DNA from 3 places in the Pseudomonas sp. B21-054 genome. Region 2 is predicted to be linked to each of the others. Evidence: predicted binding sites of a transcription regulator. Region 2 holds the regulator's gene; each other region holds the start of a gene.
The links. The regulator FliA, encoded in region 2, starts transcription of late flagellar genes. The targets are predictions, from matches to a motif close to CTAAAGTTTNNNNNNNNNNNGCCGNTAA.
Positions count from the first base shown of each region.

Region 1: a site for FliA is predicted at 1,743-1,770, ahead of motA (flagellar motor stator protein MotA). Genes of this name have one in related genera too.
Region 3: a site for FliA is predicted at 1,769-1,796, ahead of LOY70_RS01960 (methyl-accepting chemotaxis protein). Genes of this name have one in related genera too.

Region 1 is NZ_CP087204.1:628,878-632,154, reverse strand. It holds gene motB (flagellar motor protein MotB) at 1-819, opposite strand, end outside; gene motA (flagellar motor stator protein MotA) at 823-1,674, opposite strand; gene LOY70_RS02735 (HDOD domain-containing protein) at 1,842-3,277, shown strand, end outside.
Region 2 is NZ_CP087204.1:1,868,103-1,871,379, reverse strand. It holds gene LOY70_RS08310 (protein phosphatase CheZ) at 1-728, opposite strand, end outside; gene LOY70_RS08305 (chemotaxis response regulator CheY) at 747-1,118, opposite strand; gene fliA (RNA polymerase sigma factor FliA) at 1,285-2,028, opposite strand; gene fleN (flagellar synthesis regulator FleN) at 2,025-2,855, opposite strand; gene flhF (flagellar biosynthesis protein FlhF) at 2,972-3,277, opposite strand, start outside.
Region 3 is NZ_CP087204.1:444,029-447,305, forward strand. It holds gene LOY70_RS01960 (methyl-accepting chemotaxis protein) at 1-1,726, opposite strand, end outside; gene LOY70_RS01965 (16S rRNA (uracil(1498)-N(3))-methyltransferase) at 1,841-2,548, opposite strand; gene tatC (twin-arginine translocase subunit TatC) at 2,545-3,277, opposite strand, start outside.

The DNA.
Region 1 (3,277 bases), 1.2 Mb from region 2:
CTTTTTGGTCAACACCACGATATCGATACGCCGGTTGACCGGGTTGAACGGGTCCTTGCGGTCGAACAACGCCGAGGACGCATAACCGACCACCCGCGCCACCTGCTCGTCCGGATAACTGCCGGCCACCAAGGCGCGACGGGCCGCATTGGCGCGGTTGGCGGACAGTTCCCAGTTACCGAAATCACCTTTGCCGACGTAGGGCTTGGCATCGGTATGACCGCTGATGCTGATTTTGTTCGGCACCGCTTTGATGGTGTCGGCCATGGCCAGCAGAATGTCTTCGAAATAAGGTTTCAGGCGCGCACTGCCGGAATCGAACATCGGCCGGTTCTCGGCGTCCATGATCTGGATGCGCAAGCCGTTCGGCGTGATTTCGAACAGGATCTGGTCCTTGAATTTCTGCAGTTGCGGGTTCTCTTCGACCTTGTTCTGCAATTCTTGCAGCAGCAATTCCAGACGCTCGCGCTCGATCTGCTCGGCCATCCCTTCGACCTGCTCGGAGTCCACCGTCACCTTGTCGGGCTGGGGCTGGGACTTGACTTCCGGGTTGAGCGTCGTGTCCGGCGCGAGGGTCGGCGAACCACCCAGATCGATGATGTAGGGCGTGCCGCTTTCGGAAAAACCGACCGGGTCCTTGAAGTAACCGGCAATGGCAATTTTCTGCTCTGGGGTCGCGGTGGACAGCAGCCACAGCACCAGGAAGAACGCCATCATCGCCGTCGCGAAGTCGGCGAAGGCGATTTTCCAAGCGCCCCCGTGATGCCCAGCGGCTATGCGCTTGACGCGCTTGATGATGATCGGCTGGTTATTCTCCATGACTTAACGACCGCGAACCGCTTGTTCCAGCTCGGCGAAGCTTGGACGGTGCGCCGGATACAGGACCTTGCGACCGAACTCCACCGCCAGCGATGGCGGCATGCCCGAGGCCGAGGCCACCAGGGAAGCCTTGATGGCTTCGTAGATATTGAGCTCTTCCTTGGCATCATGGGCCAGGGAAGTGGCCAGCGGCCCGAAGAAACCATACGCGGCCAAGATACCGAAGAAGGTCCCCACCAGGGCCGCACCCACGTGCAGGCCGATGGACTTCTGGTCGCCGTCGCCCAGGGACGCCATGGTCACCACGATGCCCAATACCGCCGCGACGATACCGAAACCCGGCATGGCGTCGGCGATGCCGGTGACCGCATGGGAGGGGTGCTCCAGGTCTTCCTTGAGACTGTACAGTTCCATGTCGAACAGGCCTTCAAGCTCATGGGGAGCCATGTTGCCGGACGACATGATGCGCAGGTAATCACAGATGAACGCCGTCATGCGGGCGTCCTTGAGCACCGAGGGGTACTTGGCGAAAATCGGGCTGGCGGCGGCGTCTTCGATATCGCCTTCGATCGCCATCATGCCTTCGCGGCGGCTCTTGTTGAGGATTTCGTAGATCAGCCCCAGCACCTCAAGGTAGAAGGTGTGGCTGAAACGCGAACTGAACATGCCCAGAGACTTCTTGAGCACATGCATGGTCATATAGCCGGGGTTGGCCTGCAAGAATGCGCCGAGGGCCGCGCCACCGATGATCAAGACCTCGAAAGGTTGGATCAGGGCGGCAATCTTGCCATGGGAGAGCACGTATCCGCCGAGTACGCTCGCGAACACGACAATGATGCCGATAATTTTAGCCATAGATAGAAAGTACTTATTTAAGTCGGGTTCAAGGTCATATTCGGAAGCTGAAAAATCTCTTCTTCTACTTATCGGCAAAACTGCGCCAGACTATAGTCAGTTCCGGCGAAAAGCCAATTTTGCCCCGTTCCGGGCGTAGATACCCTTTGCGATGATCACGTCCAACCATGGCTAACGAAACGAAGGTTCCAACTCCACGACCGACCACGCTCGAAGGCTGGGTCAAGCTGCTCGACGGCGTCCACCTGCCCGTGCCCCACGCCAGTCATGACCTGGTCTGCAAGGCACTTGCCGACAGCCGCCGGTCGCTGCGTGACATCGCCGAGCTGATGCAGGACAGCCCCGCCCTGGTCTTGAGCGTCATCCGCGAAGCCAACCATCACACCCATGGCAGCCTCGCGGAACCGGCCGAAAACCTCGAGGTGGCCATCAACCGCCTCGGCCTTAAACGCACCGAAGAACTGCTCGCCCGCCTGCCCTCGTTGCCGGGTCATGAAATACCCATCGCCCTGCGCCAGCTGCAATTGATCAGCCAACACGCTACGCAACAGGCCAACGGTTTTTTTGCCAGCCGCCTGGCGCGGCTGTGGCAAGACATCCACTGGGGCAGCCTGTTGTTTCTGTCACCGCTCTGGCCACTGGCCCTGACTCATCCGCGATTGCTGGGAGAGTGGGAATTGCGGGTCATCCATAAAGGCCAGCCCGCCCGCGAGGTCGAACGCGAACTGTTCGGCGTCAGCCTGCTGGAAATCTGCCTGGCGCTGGTGGAAACCTGGCGCCTGCCGATCTGGATAATGCAGGGCTACCGCCTGCTGCTCAACGAACGCCGCGAACTGGTGCAAGTGCTCCGCATCGCCCGGGACAGCGAGCACCCGCTGCGCCAGCAGAATCGCCTGGACGATGACCCGACCCTGCGGCGCTGGCTCAATCAGCCCGCCAATACCGTGCTGCTGGCCAACGGCCTGGCCCTTTCAGCGCAACAAGCCTGGGACTCCCCCAACAGCGCTCGCTGGCAATATCTCACCAGTTTGTATCTGCAGATGTCGATGGATGACGTCCAGCAGCAGCTGCACCAACAAGCCGTCACCAGTGCCCGCCACGACGCCATGCCCGATCTCTGGCACCCGGCCGTGGCGCTGATCTGGCCCTGGGGCAGCCGCCGCATCCACCCCGGACTGCTACCCGCCGCCCCGCCGAGTGCCGAAGACCTGACCCAGTGGCGCAAGCAATGCTCTGCGTTGCTGGTGGAACCGAGCCCCTTCAGCAATGCCATGCACCTGACCACCTCGGCACGGGACGCGCTGGTGGCGTGCGGGATGCGCCGGGTAATGATCCTGATGGCTGATCGCAGCCAGACCAGCGTACGTGTGCACCAGACCGCCGGCCTGCCCAAGGAGGCCGCGGCCGCCAGTTTTTCCATCAATCAAAGCAAGGTCTTGCAGCGGTTGCTGGCCCAGCAGGCCCAGGTTCGCCTGAACCCGGACAACAATGCCCAATTCTCGGCGTTGCTGCCGCCGGGCCTGAGCAGCCTGTTCCGGGGCGAGCACCTGCTGCTGCGCTCGCTGACCTGCAACGGTCGAGTGATCATGCTGGTGGTAGTGGA
Region 2 (3,277 bases):
TCTCTTTTATCGGCATGAATCTGCGGACCTTCACCCTGAGAGAGATGTTTTTGTGGATCTTTTTCAGCAAGGATCGCTTCACGGTCGTGTTCGATGCCTGCAAAGCGGTCGACCTGGCTGGCCATCAACACCAGTTTGAGCAGATTACTTTCGACTTCGGTGACCAATTGGGTCACGCGCTTGATCACCTGACCGGTCAGGTCTTGATAGTCCTGAGCCAGCAGAATGTCGTTGAGATTGCTTGCCACCGCGCGGCTATCGGCGCTGCTACGCGTCAGGAAACCGTCGACCCGCCGGGCCAGGTCCCGAAACTCCTCAGCGCCGACTTCGCGCCGCATGAACCGACCCCAGTCGGTGCTCAAGGCCTGGGCTTCCTCGCTCAGGCCATTGACCAGCGGCGTTGCGCTTTCCACCAGGTCCATGGTGCGGTTCGCTGCGGCCTCGGTCAGCTTGACCACATAACCCAGACGCTCGGTGGCGTCGGTGATCTGCGAGACTTCCTCGGCCTGGGGCATGTTCGGGTCGATCTGGAAATTGACAATGGCGCTGTGCAATTCACGCGTGAGCTTGCCCACTTCCTGATACAGACCCCGGTCACGGGTCTGGTTGAGCTCATGGATCATTTGAACCGCATCGCCAAAACGACCTTTTTCAAGGCTGTCGACCAGTTCGCGGGCATGTTTTTTCAGGGTCGATTCAAAATCGCCCATTGAAGATTCGTTATCCATAGCTCCCCCGTGGCGCGGTTAACCGATGCGTTCGAAGATTTTCTCGATCTTCTCTTTCAACGCCTGGGCCGTGAAGGGTTTGACCACATAGCCGTTTACACCGGCCTGAGCCGCTTCGATGATCTGCTCGCGCTTGGCTTCGGCAGTCACCATCAGCACGGGAAGGTGCTTGAGTTTTTCGTCGGCGCGCACATGGCGCAGCAAGTCGATACCGGTCATGCCGGGCATGTTCCAGTCAGTCACCAGAAAGTCGATGCTCCCGCTGTTGAGGACCGGAATGGCAGTGGTGCCATCGTCGGCCTCGACCGTGTTGGTGAACCCAAGGTCACGCAACAGGTTTTTTATGATCCGCCGCATCGTTGAGAAGTCATCAACGATGAGGATTTTCATGTTCTTGTCCAATTCGACCTCCAAGCAGTCTTAAACGCGTCCAGCACCTGAACGCGCCATTTCAATCAATCCGGCACAACACTCGACAACGGTCTGGAGCCCCGCGAATGGAGACTGGCGCAGTGCTTGCCAGACCAACCTCGTTCGCAGTGTCCCCACACTGCAGTCAGCGCGCTCGCCACTCCCCCAAACGCCCCCGCAAACGGGCCGCGCACTGGCTGTGTAACTGGCTGACCCGCGATTCGCTGACCCCCAGGACCTCACCGATTTCCTTGAGATTCAGCTCTTCGTCGTAGTACAACGCCAAGACCAGTCGCTCACGCTCCGGCAAATTGGCAATCGCATCCGCCAGCGCGCTCTGGAAACGCTCATCTTCCAGGTCACGCGACGGCTCCATGTGAGCACTCGCATTGTCCTCGTGCAGCCCTTCGTGTTCGCCGTCCTGCAACAGGTCGTCGAAACTGAACAGGCGGCTGCCCAAGGTATCGTTCAAAATCCCGTAATAATCATCGAGACTCAACTGGAGTTCGGCCGCAACCTCGTGATCTTTAGCGTCACGCCCGGTTTTAGCTTCAATAGCGCGAATCGCGTCACTGACCATACGGGTATTACGGTGCACCGAACGCGGTGCCCAATCGCCCTTGCGGACTTCATCGAGCATCGCCCCACGGATGCGAATACCGGCATACGTCTCGAAACTGGCGCCCTTGCTCGCATCGTATTTATTCGATACTTCGAGCAGGCCGATCATGCCCGCCTGGATCAAGTCCTCGACCTGGACACTGGCCGGCAACCGCGCCAACAAGTGATAGGCGATACGCTTGACCAGTGGCGCATAACGCTCAATCAGTTCGTATTGGGCGTCCCGTGCCGATTTTTTGTAGAGATGGTTGTAACCGCTGGCAGTCATAGCACGGGCCCTGCTGTTTGTTGCACAAGACGCTCGACGAAAAATTCCAGATGCCCGCGAGGGTTGGCCGGCAGTGGCCAGGTGTCGACCTTCTGGGCGATCGCCTTGAACGCCAGCGCGCATTTGGAACGGGGAAAAGCTTCATAAACGGCACGTTGCTTCTGGACGGCCTTGCGTACGCTTTCGTCGTACGGCACGGCGCCGACGTATTGTAGGGCGACGTCCAGGAAGCGATCGGTGACCTTGGTCAACTTGGCGAACAGGTTGCGCCCTTCCTGCGGGCTCTGGGCCATGTTGGCCAGGACGCGGAAGCGGTTCATGCCGTAGTCACGGTTCAATAACTTGATCAGGGCGTAGGCGTCGGTGATGGACGTCGGTTCGTCGCAGACCACCAGCAGTACTTCCTGGGCGGCGCGGACGAAACTGACGACCGAGTCACCGATACCGGCTGCGGTGTCGATCACCAGCACATCGAGGTTGTCACCGATGTCGCTGAAGGCCTGGATCAGGCCCGCGTGCTGGGCCGGGGTCAGATGAACCATGCTCTGGGTGCCAGAGGCCGCCGGCACGATGCGAATACCGCCTGGCCCCTGCAGCAGCACGTCGCGCAGTTCGCAGCGACCTTCGATGACGTCCGCCAGCGTGCGCTTGGGGGTGAGCCCCAGCAGCACATCGACGTTCGCCAGGCCCAGGTCGGCGTCCAGCAGCATGACCCGTCGGCCAAGCTCTGCCAGAGCCAGGGACAAGTTCACTGACACGTTAGTCTTCCCGACGCCACCTTTGCCGCCGGTCACCGCGATCACCTGTACGGGATGCATGCTGCCCATGTTCGTTCTTTACCTTGTCTTACTTAGACGGAGGCCACATTACTGGCTGCGCGTTCCCATTCGGAACAATGCATGGCAGACCATCGATGTAGGTACAAAAAATATTCATGATTACCTCAGCCGACCTGTTTGGTCGGGCTGTGGTAGATGTCAGCGAACATGTCAGCCATGGCTTCCTCGCTGGGTTCTTCCTGCATTTGCACACTCACGGCACGACTGACCAGTTGATGACGGCGCGGCAGATGCAAATCATCCGGGATCCGCGGTCCGTCGGTCAGATAGGCCACCGGTAGTTCATGACCGATCGCCAGGCTCAACACCTCGCCCAGGCTTGCCGTTTCGTCCAGCTTAGTCAGGATGCAGCCGGCTAGCCCGCAGCGTTTGTAGCTGTGGTACGCGGCGGTTAGAACCTGCTTTTGGCT
Region 3 (3,277 bases), 1.4 Mb from region 2:
TCTGTTGGTTCATCGACTGGATCGCCGAGACGGTGCGGGTGATGTTTTCCAGTGAGCCACCGGCACGGCGGGTCAGTTCGACGCTGCTGTCGGTCAGGCTGCGGCTGTTGTCCAGGCTGGTCGCGACCTGTTCGGTGCCGGTCTGCAGGCCCAGGACCAGTTGCTCGATCTCTTCGGTGGACTTCTGGGTGCGCTGGGCCAGGCTGCGCACTTCGTCGGCCACCACCGCAAACCCACGCCCGGCTTCACCGGCCCGGGCCGCCTCGATGGCCGCATTGAGGGCCAGCAGGTTGGTTTGCTGGGCCACGGACTTGATCACATCCAGTACGCTGCCGATCTTGTCGCTTTCGCGCTTCAGATCGCCCATGGCGGTGGTGGAGTTGCCCACCGCGTTGGACAGGCGCTCGATCTGGGCGATGGCTTCGCCGACCACTTTTTCGCCTTCGCGAGCCTGTTGGTCCGCAGCGACCGTGGCTTCGCTCGCTTGCTCGGCATTGCGCGCCACTTCCTGCACCGTGGCGGTCATTTCGTGCATGGCGGTGGCGACCTGGTCGGTTTCCACTTTCTGGCTGTTGACCCCGGCGCTGGTCTGCTCGGTGACGGCCGAGAGCTGTTCGGCGGCGCTGGCGATTTGTGTGACGCTGTCGCTGATGCCGCCGATCAATTGCCGCAGGCCCACGGTCATGCTCTGCATGGTCCGTTGCAGTTGGCCCAGTTCGTCGCGTCGCTCGGAGCTGAGGTTGTGGGTCAGGTCGCCTGCCGCCACGCGTTCGGCGACCTTGAGGGTCTGCTCCAGCGGGGTGACGATCTGCCGGGTGATCGCCAGGGCGGCGATCACGCCGAAGAGGAAGGCGAGGGCGGCGGCCGATGCCAGCAAAATCTTGGCTTCGCTGGCTTCATGGTCGCGCACGATGGTCTGGGATTGGGTGAGATTACTGCTGGCCTCGCGTAGCACCCCCCCTAAATCGGACATGCGCTTGATCGCGACAGCGCTTGCGGTCTGGGCTTCACGGAACTGGCCGACCACTGCACGATAAGTCTTGAACGATTCGTTGGCCTGCCGCAGGTTGGAGGCGTGTTCGTCTGGTAGTTGGGCCGGCAGGCTGGCGAGGGTTTTCAACGCGCTATCGATGGCATCCAGGGCAGGCTGTTCGGCGTCGGCCTGGCCGCTGTAGGTGTAGCCGCGAACCTGATAGCGGGCTTGCTGGATGGCCTTGCTCAGGCTGACCACACTGTCGAATTGAGCAACATCGGCGCTTTGCCGCATGGCGTTTTCAACGGTGGCGACACGGGCTACGGCGTTGTCGGCATTGGTGCCCAGTTTGCTGCGTGCATCCTCGCGACTGGCCATGGCGCGGGTCAAATCGGCGAAGGCAACCTTGTAGTCGGCGATAGCCCCCAGTTGTTTGTCGAGGAGCACCATGTCGGCTGGCTGCTCGATCGATTGACGGGCGGTTTGTAGCCCAGGCTCCAATTTTCCGAGCAGATCGTTGATTTCCCCTGGGCCCTTTTCACCACGGGTCGAAAAATAGTCCATGCGTGCGGTACGCAGGTCCTTGGTTTGGTCGTTCAGGCTGGCAATGAGCCCGAGCATGTCACCGTGGGCAATCACACGGCCCAGGCCGACCCATCCGGTGAAAGCGATCATCAAGGTTAAGAACAGTACCAGACCGAAGCCGAAGCCGAGTTTGCGATTAACGCCTACGTTACCTAGCCATTGGAACATGCTGATACTCCCTTGAAGGGCGGAACTGCTTTGTATAAAGCGCTATCGGCCCATAAAGGAATAACAGGAGAAATGAGTTAGATGCGTTTGGAATACCGTGGCAAACCAAAGGGCTCAGAACAGTCGTGCGAGCAACGCCGTAACCGCGGTCTCGACCCGCAGGATTCGCTCGCCCAGTTGAACCGGTTGCAGGCCGGCCTTGCCCAGCAGGTCGATCTCGTAGGGGATCCAGCCGCCTTCGGGGCCGATGGCCAAGGTCACCGACTCTGTTAGCGCTCGCGGGCAGGGCGGGTGGTTGCCGGGGTGGCCGACCAGTCCGAGGGTGCCGTTCGTGATGGCCGGCAGGCGGTCCTCGACGAAGGGCTTGAAGCGTTTTTCGATGATGATTTCCGGCAGGACGCTGTCCCGGGCCTGCTCCAGGCCCAGGATCAATTGCTCGCGAATCGCCTCGGGCTCCAGGAACGGCGTCTGCCAGAAGCTCTTTTCCACACGATAGCTGTTGACCAGGATCACCCGTGGCACGCCCATGGTGGCGATGGTTTGGAACACTCGGCGGAGCATTTTCGGGCGAGGCAGGGCCAGTACCAGCGTGAGCGGCAACTTGGCCGGTGGCGGTTGGTCGAGGGTCACCTGCAGTTCGGCCTCGCGGGCTTCCAGGCGCAGTACCTGGGCCGTGCCCATCAAGCCGCCGATGCGCCCGACCCGCAGGCTGTCGCCGACGGCGCTGCGGTGGACTTCCTGCATGTGAGTCAACCGACGATCACTCAGGACAACCCGGTCAGGCCCGATGAAATCGGCCTCTTCGAGCAGCAGCAGGTTCACGCTTGGGTCGCAGGCGGCTGGTCGTTGTGGTCGTCGACGGGCTGTTCCTCGGGCTCTTCTTCCCTGCGCTTGCGCACGAGGGCGCCGAACAGGATGCCGATTTCGAACAGCAGCCACATCGGCACGGCCAGCAGGGTCTGGGAGAAAATGTCCGGCGGGGTCAGGATCATGCCGACCACGAAGCAACCGATGATCACGTAGGGACGGATTTTCTTCAGGTACGCCACGTCAACCACGCCGATCCACACCAGCAATACCACGGCCACCGGGATTTCGAACGCCACGCCGAAGGCGAAGAACAGCGTCATGACGAAGTCCAGGTAACTGGTGATGTCGGTCATCATCTCCACGCCCGCCGGAGTGGCGGCGGCGAAGAACTTGAAGATCAGCGGGAACACGAAGAAGTAGGCGAAGGCCATGCCGGTGTAGAACAGCAGGATGCTCGACACCAGCAGCGGCACGGCGATGCGTTTTTCATGCTTGTACAGGCCCGGCGCGATGAAGCCCCAGATCTGGTGCAGGATCACCGGGATCGCGAGGAACAGCGAGACCATCATCGTCAGCTTCAGTGGCGTCAGGAACGGCGACGACACGTCGGTGGCGATCATCGTTGCCCCTACCGGCAGGTACTGGCGCAGCGGCGTGGAGACGAAGGTATAGATCTGCTGGGTGAAGGAAAACAGCCCGGCGAAGATGATGAAGACCGCCGCGACGCAACGCAGCAGGCGC